One region of the Lysinibacillus sp. C5.1 genome, then DNA from elsewhere that is predicted to be linked to it. Evidence: riboswitches for the same ligand, from Rfam matches in the RefSeq annotation. Region 1 holds a riboswitch; each other region holds the start of a gene.
The links. A riboswitch is a leader RNA that binds a small molecule or an ion and turns the genes downstream of it on or off. The one in region 1 is predicted to bind S-adenosylmethionine.

Region 1 (4,218 bases):
GTTCACGACTAGCATCCGTTACTAATATTTTTGCTACTTCTAACTCAATGCCTAATTTATGTTTTAGCTCTTCACGCTTTTCATTTAAAATATGATAAATCCCTTGACCTACAGTTCCAAATCCTAAGATCGCTGCCTTTATAGTTGCCATACTTGATTCCCTCCAACGTACATTTCTCCAGTTTTCTCTCTATATAAAGTTTGTGCCTACAAGCACATATTCAAATAATTCAAAATTTAACCTAAAGAAAATTGTAACGCAAATAAATCCATTGCACAAGAAAAATCTTTCTAGGATGGACATTTGTTTTCTCTAGGCGTGCAAAAGAAATCGGTTTCATTGCCTTTATTATACGTTTTTTTTATAAATCTATAATTTTTGAACAAATATTGACGATTCTTTTATAAAAAAAATGCCTTTCTTCTATTATATATGTACGAAGATACTACCTATAGAATGGCTGTCTTGAAAAGTCGAAATAAATTCAACAAATAACTTAGCACAACAAAAAGCTCATTCCCTATAGCAGTAGAGAATGAGCTAAAAAATATAAGGGAAAGTTAACTTGCTAGTAAAAATAATCGATAACGATATTGTGCTAAAGCTGATTGTACTAGTTTGATTTCTTCCTGTGTAAAGTTCGGTATGGCATATGTGCGCTCAATTAGTTGAAATGACCCATATTGTAAGTAATACTCTGTCGCAGGTAGCGCGATATGGTCTGTACCATGAACTTTATACTCTTCAAAAACTTCTTTTACAGTATAGCCTTCTTCTTTAGCATATACGATTTCTTCAAAAGCACTATGTCCAAAGGTTTGTTGCCATTTTGATTCAACTGTCGAAAGTAAGTATTGAATGGCCATATTATTTACAAAATGATGGCTTTCATTTAATTCATATATAAGATAAGCAGTTACATTTTGTGCACGATAAATATTTGCCATTGATAACACTCCTTTTTCGATCAGTTATGGAAAGCGAGAGTAGCTACTGGCTATGTAGCTACCCCCTTTCATGTATATATTCAAAAGTGGGGGAGCACTTATGAAAACAAGTTAGTTGTTTTCGCCTAATGAATGGCGGTGAAAGTTTAGTAACATCAACACTTTGTTCAAGGTTGGTAGCCTTTCGAACGTTTTACTTAATCCCTAGTATACAGCATGGCATTAACTAAGTCAACAATACTTATAAAATTACTAGGTATTATTTATAAAAAATTTCTGAAAACTCACCAAATGAGGTAAGGATTAATGTAGCAACGTTATACGCATTACCAAATGAGGCTTTTCGAATGAGAAAATACGTAAACGCTACAACATACATCTTTGTTTATCTAAATAGGTTATGCTTCTACTTTTTGTTCAGTAGTTGTTACTTGCGCAATAGCTTGTTCTAAATCTGCAATAATATCCTCAACTGCCTCTAAACCGATTGATAAGCGAATGAGCGACTCGGAAACGCCAGTTTGGATTAATTCCTCAGCAGATAACTGTTGATGAGTTGTAGACGCTGGGTGAATAATTAGTGATTTTGCATCGCCTACATTTGCTACGTGTGAAAATAATTTTACGCTGTCTATTAATTGACGGCCTGCTTCTCGTCCACCTTTAATGCCAAATGTAAGCACTGAACCGAAGCCATTTTTCAAATATTTCTTCGCTAAATCATGTGTAGCAAAATCTTCTAATCCATTATAGTTTACATACTCCACAGATGGGTGGTTACGTAAATATTCTGCAACTGCTAATGCATTTTCATTATGTTTAGGAATACGCAAATGAAGCGTTTCTAAACCTTGTAATAAGTTAAATGCAGCATCTGCACTTAATGTTGGTCCAAAATCACGTAGTAATTGCACGCGCAGTTTTGTGGCAAATGCAGCCGCTGCCGTATCAATACCGTATCGTAATCCATGATAAGATGCATCAGGTTCTGTAAATCCTGGGAATCTACCTTGAGTCCAATCAAATTTCCCCGCATCCACAACTACACCACCTAAAGTTGTACCGTGACCGCCAATCCATTTTGTCGCTGAGTGAACGACGATATCTGCACCGAAGTCGATTGGTGTTGAGCCATATGGTGAAGCAAAAGTGCTATCAATAATTAAAGGTAAACCGTTGTCATGTGCAATTGTAGCTACTGCCTCTACATCTAGCACTTTTAAGCTTGGGTTTCCGTAAATTTCAGCGAACACTGCTTTTGTCTTTTCATTAATGGCAGATCGGAAATTTTCAGGATTTGTTTCATCTACGAAAATTGTTTTAATACCGTAGTTTGGTAGTGTATTTGCTAATAAGTTATATGTTCCTCCGTATAAAGAACTTGCTGCTACGATTTCATCCCCTGCTCCTGAAAGATTTAAAATTGAAAATGCGATAGCTGCTGCACCTGATGAAAGTGCTACTGCTGCTGTACCGCCCTCCAATAAAGCGACGCGTTTTTCAAAAACATCTACAGTTGGGTTTGTAATACGTGTATAAATATTGCCCGCTTCTTCTAATGCGAAAAGACGTTGCGCATGAGCAGTGTCTTTAAATACGAAAGCTGTAGAACGGTACACCGGTACAGTTCGAGAGCCTGTCACTGGGTCTGGCTCTTGGCCACCGTGTAATAGTAAAGTTTCTGGTTTAAAATTCGACATGTTTTCTTCCTCCTAAATGGGTTTTTACGATGGTACCGGAGATGAGGAGGATTTATGTGAGAAAACAAAAACCCCCTTCAGTTAAGAAGAGGGTTGCGGTTGCAAGTTTTCCTCCCCTTATCTGCCAGATCCAAGTAAGAATCTGTAGGAATTAGCACCTTAGCAAGTTCGTCACTCACTGGTTGCCGGGCATCATAGGGCCTATCCCTCCGCCGCTCTTGATAAGAGTATGTGATTCAATTTCCATCGTTGTTACACAGTATAAACATAGACTTTTTTTCTGTCAACAGTAAAATTTATTTTTTTCTGAAACTTCTGTCTGCTCCTTTACGTAATAAGAACACATACACTATATAAAAATATAGTTTGAAAGGAGTATTTTTATGGTAAAAGCCATGATTATTTTTATTATTATTGGTTATCTAATCGGCTGTATTCATGGCTCTAAAGTGGCACAGTTTCTATCTGGAGTAGATTTAAAAAAGACTGGCCATGGCAATGCGGGTGCCTCAAACGCAACGCTTTCTCTTGGATGGAAATACGGCATATTAGTAGCACTTATTGATATAGGTAAAGGCGTTGCTGCCGTACTATGCGCACTTTACTACTTTACCTCCAATGCTTCACAATTTACTGAAGTACAAATGTGGTTATTAACCTATGCTATAGCTGCTAGTGTAATACTAGGTCATAACTTCCCGTTCCATATGGGCTTCAAAGGCGGCAAAGGAACTGCATCAATCATAGGCATATTGCTCGCTATTGATTGGAAAATTGCATTATTTGCACTTATGTTATTTGTCATTTTATCTTTAACAACAAATTATTTAATCATTGGTGTGCTTGTATTTTATATTGTTTTTTGTACAGCAACTTACTTATGGATACCTGGTATTGGACCAACAATGATTGCAATTGTTCTTTTTGGTATCGCGCTTATGTTGCATATTGAAAATATTAAACGGCTTATCCAAGGGACAGAGCCTAAAGTAACATCTGCCTTTAAAAAATAAACTTAAACAAATTAAAGCCTTGAGAGACAACAAACAAACTCTCAAGGCTTTTTTATATCATTATTTTGCAAATGATGGATCTTGCATTGTACCGTTCTTAGCTAAATTGACATGCCAAGAAAGCGCTTTTTCTAAAATATGTGGTGTATGGTGGCCGCCTGTTGCCTCGTTCGCTTCGTTAAAGTACGCCCATAATTGTTCCTTATAATCTGGATGCGCACAGTTTTCAATAATACGTCCTACACGCTCTTTCGGTGCTAAACCACGCAAGTCTGCAACACCTTGTTCTGTGACAATAATATCTACATCATGTTCTGTATGGTCTACATGCGAAACCATTGGTACGATACTAGAAATTTTACCGCCTTTTGCATACGATTTCGTCACAAAAATACCTAACCGTGCATTACGAGCAAAATCACCAGAACCACCAATCCCATTCATCATTCGTGTGCCAGAAACATGAGTTGAATTTACATTACCATAAATATCTAGCTCAAGCGCTGTATTTACAGAAATTAAACCGAGTCGACGGATAATTTCCGGATGATTAGAAA
Region 2 (4,218 bases), 640 kb from region 1:
ATTGATGCCCTCTATCTTGGTATAATCTTGCATTAACTGAATAATGCGATGCCAATCTTCGCGCGCTAAAAAATGAAATAGGCCATGTGAAATGATGCAATCATACGTATCGCTAAACTGATATGTAATAATATCTTGAACATCTACCTGTAAATTATGTAGCTGGTGCGACGCTTTGTATCTATTTATTTTAGCAATACCTGCCTCTGAAATATCAATGGCTTCTACCTTAAACCCCAGCTGTGCTAAATAAACGGCATGTCTACCATCGCCACATCCTATATCTAAAATGCGTGCATCCGCTGGTAATTTTTTTGCCCATTCCACTACTTCCTCACTAGGATTACCAAAAGCGAAATGCGTATCTGCTAAGTACTCTTTCTCCCAAAATGGTTGCTGCACCATCTCAACCCCTCTGTCCAACTAGTTAAATTTTACGCACGCTATTTATTATTTAATAATTAACATATCCGTTTCATCAAATTCCCACGTATCTCCATATGCAACTTCCCAATAATAACCGTTGGGATCTTGGAAATAACCGCTATACCCTCCCCAAAACACCGTTTCAGGCTCTTTCACAATGTTTGCTCCAGCTTTTTTTGCTAGGGAAAAGATTGCATCGACTTCTTCTTTAGATTTTCCATTATAGGCAAGCGTAAAGCCCGTAAAGTCGGTGCCTGCTTTTGGTGGGTTTTCTTCATTTATATCCTTTGCTAATCGTTCTATAGGAAATAGAGAAATTTTTGTTCCTCCATTATTGAAGAAAATCACATCAGGATTTGTTTCATCTCCATAGACAACCACCTCAAAACCAAGCCCTTCACGATAAAATGCAAGCGACTCAACCATACTTTTTACACCCAATGTAATTAAATTTAAACGATTCATGCAATAACCCCCTTTTCTCAATATCTATTACTTATTCTATTTTTTTCTTTAATTCCCTTTAATGCAAATCATTATATATGCCTTATGCTCCGTCTTGAAAGAAGAACAGCCTCACACAAAACGTTATGTAACTACATAAGATACATAAGAGATTAGCAAATGGATGGGAGGAAATCCGCTGTATTACAATCCTTATCCGTATTATGTTTATAACCATTATCCAAATTGGGGAATGTCTATCCCACCTACACCCCATCATGTCCCTAGACAACTTGCCATGCCTACCACGACAACAAGCCCTTATCCGCCTATTAATACCATAAAGTTAAAGACGTCAGCAAAAGGGATGCAAACAATTATGCAACAAGTGCAATTACTGACAGAGAAAATTGAGGGTTCTGATCAATTTGCACATGATCTTAAAAACGCCGCACAGCTATCCAATCAAGATGAAGTCCAAAAACTTATTTCTTCTGCTGGAATTACAACGAAGTTTGAGGCGAAATATACGCCAGATAATATTCGTATTGTTTTGAGAGAAGGTGGGTGTTGTAGTTTAGCGTTAGTGTTATATTGGTGACTAAGAGACTTGCTATTTTCGTATCTATATATTCCGACAGAACTTATAAACAATAGATGATTATGCTAAAGTAGCTGGTATCACTCATTGGATTATGTGGAGTAAAAAGAAAAAATGCACCTACCCTATTGTTCAAATAGATATAACCAATTACGACATTTGAAAACATCCTCCATAGCATACATTAACGCAAAGCAAAAAAGTGTTAGATTGATTGTCGTCAATCTAACACTTTTTCTCTTGTGCCCCGGCTTCTACCGGCCTTAATGCTCTTCAGGTGTAAATGTTTTGCATCCTGTTTCTTCACTATTGGATGCCCGCTGACCTTTTTGACTAACAACGTAAATAGCCTCTGCAGTACATTTGTTTCCTGAACCCCAATACGTGCAGTTATTGACTTCACATAGAATCTGTTGTGCCATCGTATCACACCCCCCTCAAATCTATTTAAAATTATTCTAAATAATCACAGATAACATTTCAATAATTAAGCTAAAAATCAGGGTTATTTAACTACAATTTTCAAAATAATGCAAAATAAATATATTTACCGAATTATTAATTATTATATAAGATTTATATTAATTTGCTGATATTTCAAATTATTTGATATTTACTGACTATTGATACGTACATTATTTTTATATCACAAGGCATTCAAATATCTACTATATAGTTCCCACTAAAAAAGCACCCCGCATAGTCCTTGCAAGTGGATGGGGAAAATCCGCTATGTGACAATCCTTATCTATATTGCTATATTTATATCCATATATTCCTATAGAACTTGTAAACTATAGATGATTATGCTAAAGTAGTTGGTATTACTAATTCTGAAAATTCATATATTTTTCTTATCAAGAGAGATGGAGGGATTGGCCCTATGAAGTCTCAGCAACCAGTCTAAGGCATGGTGCTAATTCCAAGTGCGAGATTCGCAAAAGATGAGAAGATTGACTTCAGTTACATGAGAGTCCTCTTCTACAAGTAGGGCTCTTTTTTGTTTTTTTACACTACACATAGTCAGAGAAAGCGGGGAATAAAAATGACAAATGAACTTTTACAAGCACTGCAACTATTAAAATCAAAACAATGGGTTGACTTAACACATACTTTCGGACCTAACTCGCCACATTTCTTTATGTTTGATGATGCGAAGTTTGAAACGTTATTTTCCCATGATGATGGTTTCTTTGCACAACAATTTACGTTTCCCGGGCAATATGGTACACATATTGATCCACCCATTCACTTTGTTTCAGATGCACGCTACTTGGATGAATTAGCATTAAAAGAACTTGTTCTTCCACTTATTGTGATTGATAAGTCCAAGGAGGCCGCTTCGAACCATGATTTCACTTTAAGTGTACAAGATATACTCAACTTCGAAGCCGAATATGGAAAGATTGAAGCAGGAACATTTGTGGCACTGCGAACTGATTGGAGTAAACGCTGGCCGGATAAAGAATTATTTAGTAATAAAGACAAGGATGGTCACAACCATATTCCAGGTTGGGGATTAGAAGCTTTAACGTTTTTATTTACAGAAAGAAATATAAGTGCCATTGGTCATGAAACGTTTGATACAGATTCAGCGGCTGATTTCCGTAAAAATGGTACGTTAAATGGCGAATACTTCGTACTGGATCAGGATACATACCAAATTGAGCTAATGACAAACTTAGACAAACTACCACCAAAGGGGGCAGTCATTTTCAATATTGTGCCAAAGCCTGAAAAAGCATCTGGCTTCCCCGTACGCTCATTTGCTATTTTGCCTTAGTTACAAAAAAGCTGGAGCATAACTTAAAAAATTTAAGGAACAGAAGAAAGGTGTTCATAAATTTTGGCTATTAAACCTGCGCGTTAGCGAGGGTTACGACTTACTGTGCTGAGCGGAAAGCACCGCCGAAGCGGACAACAACGGTTCAACAAAAAAGTGTTAGATTGATTGTCAATCTAACACTTTTTCTTTGTATGTAGCTATCTACTACCCTCACTTCCTGCGGGGCTTTTTTCTCTCCATGTTCATCCCGCTAGAGTCGCCATTACCAATAGCAAAGATGGCATTTCTTTTTAGATCAACTGTAGTTTGCGCAAGGCGTAATCAATGCCGCCTTTATTCGATGCCATCGTGACCTCATCCGCAATATTTTTTAAGGCTACACTTCCATTGCCCATTGCAATACCATATCCAACTTGCTTTAGCATATCCATATCATTATCTCCATCCCCAAAAGCAATCGCCTCTTTTGGATGTAACTTGAAATAACTAAGTACAGCTTCAACAGCAATTGCTTTTGATACATCCTCTTGTAAAACATTCGTAATCATAGGATGCCATCTTTCAAACTTCAAATTTGGAAATTGTGTTCTATACTTTTTCTCTACCTGTTCATTTACATATAAACACATTAAGTAAACTTGCTCATTTAAAATATTTTTATTGACGGGCGGATATTGTCTTAAAGACAATGTCTCATTCATTGCCTTTAGTGTTGCAGGGTGCTGCACACTATTCATCGATAATTGTTCAGTGAAAAATGACAGGCTATTTTGATGGTCGTCAGCAAAAGCTTTAACACTTTGTACAATAGTTTGAGCGATGGGGCTGGCATAGATGATTTGTTCTCCGTGCCGAACATAAGCACCATTCGCCGTAATAAATGTATCAATACCTAATTTATGTAAATCCTGACACATAGATAGTGGTCTACCAGTTGCAGCGACTAATCGAATCCCTTTGT
Region 3 (4,218 bases), 1.5 Mb from region 1:
TTGCAACGATCATATCCATGTGTTTGGTTTTTCACGTGGAGGTATTATGGCGCTCTGGACAGCCATTTTACGGAAGGATATTACATCCGTTGTGACGTGGGCAGGCGTTTCGGATGCCACAGCTACATACTGGGAGCGAACCGATATGCGTCGAATGATGAAACGGGTTATTGGCGGGACACCTAATCGTGTTCCAGAAGCCTATGATGCACGCACACCTTTATTTCAAGTCGATCAGATTACAGCCCCAGTGCTAATTATCCACGGCTATCGGGATGAAAATGTAGATATTGAGCATGCAAGGCAGTTAGCATTTTACTTAGAAGATGCCAATAAAGTGTATGAAACTTGGTATGATCAACGTTTTGCCCACCAATATCCACCTGCCCAAAATCGTGAAACGGTTCGTGCATTATGCGAATGGATGAAGAAGCAGTGAAAATTGTTTGAGTGCCTGACACTAAAAAAAGACACTAAAAAAAGACACTAAAAAAAGACACTAAAAAAAAAGGGAACGAATACATCGTTCCCTTTTTGTATGCATTATTTTAATGGCCCACCAAGATTAGTGATTGCTTCAGAAACATTTGAGAATTTCTTGAAGTTGTCGTTGAATAGACCAGCAAGTTCAGCAGCTTTCACATCGTAAGCAGCTTTGTCTGACCAAGCATCACGTGGGTTTAGCACTTCTGTTGGTACACCTTCAACTGCTGTAGGGATGTGTAAACCGAATACAGCATCTTGAATTGTTTCAACATTGTTTAGTTTTCCGTCGATTGCTGCACGTACCATTGAACGAGTATAAGAAAGCTTCATACGGCTACCTGTACCGTATTCGCCACCAGTCCAACCAGTGTTTACAAGGAATACTTGTGCGCCATGCTCATCGATTTTTTGACCTAACATTTCTGCATAAACAGTTGCTGGAAGTGGAAGGAATGGAGAACCGAAACATGTAGAGAATACTGGTTCTGGCTCTGTTACACCACGTTCAGTACCTGCAAGTTTAGATGTGAAACCACTTAGGAAGTGATACATTGCTTGCTCTTTTGTTAATTTACTGATTGGAGGTAAAACACCAAATGCATCAGCAGTTAAGAAGATGATTGTTTTTGGGTGACCTGCAACAGATGGATCAACGATATTTTCGATATATTGGATTGGATAAGCAACACGTGTATTTTCTGTTAATGAACCATCATCGTAGTCGCAAACACGAGTTTCAGGGTCTACAGCTACGTTCTCTAGTACAGAACCGAAGCGGATTGCGTTGTAGATTTCAGGTTCTTTTTCAGCAGAAAGGTTAATTGTTTTTGCGTAGCAACCACCTTCAATGTTAAATACGCCGTTGTCAGACCAACCATGCTCATCGTCACCGATTAATTTGCGGTCAGGATCAGCAGATAAAGTCGTTTTACCAGTACCAGATAAACCGAAGAATAATGCTACGTCACCAGCTTCCCCAACGTTTGCTGAACAGTGCATTGATAAGATGCCTTGTTGTGGTAATAGGTAGTTCATAATACCGAAAATCGATTTTTTAATTTCACCAGCATATTCAGTACCACCGATTAGGATGATTTTCTTTTCAAGTGATACAATGATGAATGTTTCAGAAGCTGTACCATCAACAGCTGGATCTGCTTTAAAGTTAGGAGCTGAAATAATTGTGAAATCAGCAACGTGAGAAGCTAATTCTTCTTCAGTTGGACGGATAAATAATTGATGGGCGAAAAGATTGTGCCAAGCATATTCATTGATTACTTGAATACTTAATTGTGAATCTTTGTCAGCACCAGCAAAACCTTTAAATACAAATAATTCGTCACGTTCTTTTAAGTATTTAACTACTTTTACATATAAGTTATCGAACACTTCAGAAGAAATTGGTTGGTTTACTTTACCCCAGTCAATTTTATCTTTTGTGCTTTCTTCTTCTACCGTATATTTATCTTTAGGTGAACGACCAGTGTATTTGCCAGTTTCTGCACGAACTGCGCCATCTACTGTTAACATTGCCTCACCACGAGATGTAGCTTTTTCAGCTAATTGTGGTACTGAAAGTTGAACGTTAATGTTCCCGCCGTTTAATAATTCCTTCAGTTCGTTTGCAATTTCTACTGAATTCATCGATTAAATACCATCCTTTTTTATAGTATTCCCTTGAGTTTGAGGGAGTTTTTCTTAATTTCAAAAATAGTATAACACAATTGCTTTAATAATCTATACTAATTCAAAAATTATTTTCGAGTTTTAAATACTTTTCAACAAAACGACATAAAATAATTGACATTGTTCTACCTTTTACGTAAGATGAGGAATTGAACGGATACTCTTATCCCGAGCTGGTGGAGGGTCAGGCCCTGTGAAACCCGGCAACCTGCATGAACTATTTCACGACATGCGTTGGTGCCAACCTGATGCAAGGGGATACCCCTTGAACGATAAGAGTGAAAGGTTAGAAGTCATTATTCCTTTCCTCATGTTAAGTACACGTGAGAAAAGGATTTTTTTTATTTTTAAAATGAATGTAAAGGTAAGTATGTGCAATTCTTTCCTTATTATAATGACGGATCTTTCGAAATCCTCATGTTAAAAGCAACAACGGCTTGAGAGTTCAATCCTTTAGGAGCGGACTTGACATGGGTAATGAGTACCGTATTAATTTCGCAAATACTATTTGTAAGAGTAATAGGAGGAAAACCAAATGACAAACCGTCGATTGTTTACATCAGAGAGTGTAACAGAAGGACATCCCGATAAAATTTGTGATCAAATCTCGGATGCTATTTTAGATGCTATTTTAACAGAAGATCCTAATGCCCGTGTAGCGTGTGAAACAACGGTCACAACAGGCTTAGTATTAGTAGCAGGAGAAATTACTACTTCTACTTATGTAGATATTAAAGGCATTGTGCGTGATACAGTAGCAGAAATCGGCTATACACGAGGCAAGTATGGCTTTGATGCTGAAAACTTAGCTGTACTAGTCGCAATCGGAGAGCAATCACCTGATATTGCCCAAGGTGTAGACCAAGCATTAGAAGCGCGTGAAGGTTCAATGACAGATGCGGATATTGAAGCAATTGGTGCAGGTGACCAAGGATTAATGTTCGGTTATGCATGTAATGAAACACCTGAATTGATGCCTCTACCAATTAGTTTAGCGCATAAATTGGCTCGTCGTTTAACAGAAGTACGTAAATCAGGTGAATTAGCATATTTACGTCCAGATGGTAAAACGCAAGTAACAATTGAGTATGATGAAAACAATGTCCCTGTTCGTGTTGATACGATTGTTATTTCAACTCAGCATGATGAAGAAGCAACACTTGAACAAATTCAAGCAGATTTAAAAGCATTAGTAATTGCTCCAGTAGTTCCTAGTGAGTTATTAGATGCACAGACGAAATACTTCATCAACCCAACTGGTCGTTTTGTTATCGGTGGTCCAAAAGGAGATGCTGGACTTACTGGTCGTAAAATCATCGTTGATACATACGGTGGTTATGCACGTCATGGTGGTGGTGCATTCTCTGGTAAGGATGCTACGAAAGTGGACCGTTCAGCAGCCTATGCAGCACGTTATGTAGCGAAAAATATTGTTGCAGCTGGTTTAGCAGAACGTGCAGAAGTACAGCTTGCTTATGCTATCGGTGTAGCACAGCCAGTATCGATTGCCGTTGATACGTTTGGTACAGGACGAGTAAGTGAAAGTGAAATTGTAAAATGGGTTCGCGAACTTTTCGATCTACGTCCAGCAGGCATCATTAAAATGCTTGATTTACGTCGTCCAATCTATAAACAAACGGCTGCATACGGTCACTTTGGCCGTACAGATTTAAATGTACCTTGGGAAAATACGGACAAGGCAGATGCACTAAGAGAAAAAGCTAGTTTATAATCTGTTTTGTCAAGAACATTCGATTTGGTAATGAACAAACGTAAATGTTTTTTTGAAAGGGGCTAGCTAGTGGCCCCTTTTTATCTTGCCTTTCGCATTTCTTCTTACTTGCTGCTAAGTCGGGGAGTAATGCACCTTCTATTTAAATCGTGAAGGCAACTAGTGCTCTTTAATCGAGTGAAAGATTTAAGCGGACTTTACGTAAGTGATTGAAAAAATTCGCTTTCTTCCCGTACGTCTACATACAAGATGTACTGTAGGCGGTTAGTGGAAGGAAATTGCGAATTTTTTTTATAAAGAGTTGTTACGTATGC

Region 2: linked by a shared signal. The riboswitch ahead of I5435_RS21640 (cyclase family protein) and the one ahead of I5435_RS01695 (O-acetylhomoserine aminocarboxypropyltransferase/cysteine synthase family protein) in region 1 are both predicted to bind S-adenosylmethionine.
Region 3: linked by a shared signal. The riboswitch ahead of metK (methionine adenosyltransferase) and the one ahead of I5435_RS01695 (O-acetylhomoserine aminocarboxypropyltransferase/cysteine synthase family protein) in region 1 are both predicted to bind S-adenosylmethionine.

What each region holds. Positions count from the first base shown of each region.
Region 1 is NZ_CP066226.1:352,324-356,541, reverse strand. Features, by position in the region: gene I5435_RS01705 (homoserine dehydrogenase) at 1-151, opposite strand, end outside; gene I5435_RS01700 (hypothetical protein) at 562-948, opposite strand; gene I5435_RS01695 (O-acetylhomoserine aminocarboxypropyltransferase/cysteine synthase family protein) at 1,347-2,648, opposite strand; SAM riboswitch class I at 2,763-2,876, opposite strand; gene I5435_RS01690 (glycerol-3-phosphate acyltransferase) at 3,032-3,661, shown strand; gene I5435_RS01685 (succinyl-CoA:acetate CoA-transferase ScpC) at 3,722-4,218, opposite strand, start outside.
Region 2 is NZ_CP066226.1:4,398,146-4,402,363, forward strand. Features, by position in the region: gene I5435_RS21620 (methyltransferase domain-containing protein) at 1-402, opposite strand, end outside; gene I5435_RS21625 (VOC family protein) at 451-891, opposite strand; gene I5435_RS21630 (YuzC family spore coat inner layer protein) at 1,055-1,471, shown strand; gene I5435_RS21635 (DUF1540 domain-containing protein) at 1,735-1,893, opposite strand; SAM riboswitch class I at 2,323-2,422, shown strand; gene I5435_RS21640 (cyclase family protein) at 2,517-3,254, shown strand; gene I5435_RS21645 (Cof-type HAD-IIB family hydrolase) at 3,548-4,218, opposite strand, start outside.
Region 3 is NZ_CP066226.1:3,550,697-3,554,914, reverse strand. Features, by position in the region: gene I5435_RS17300 (alpha/beta hydrolase family protein) at 1-439, shown strand, start outside; gene pckA (phosphoenolpyruvate carboxykinase (ATP)) at 544-2,130, opposite strand; SAM riboswitch class I at 2,333-2,451, shown strand; gene metK (methionine adenosyltransferase) at 2,708-3,904, shown strand.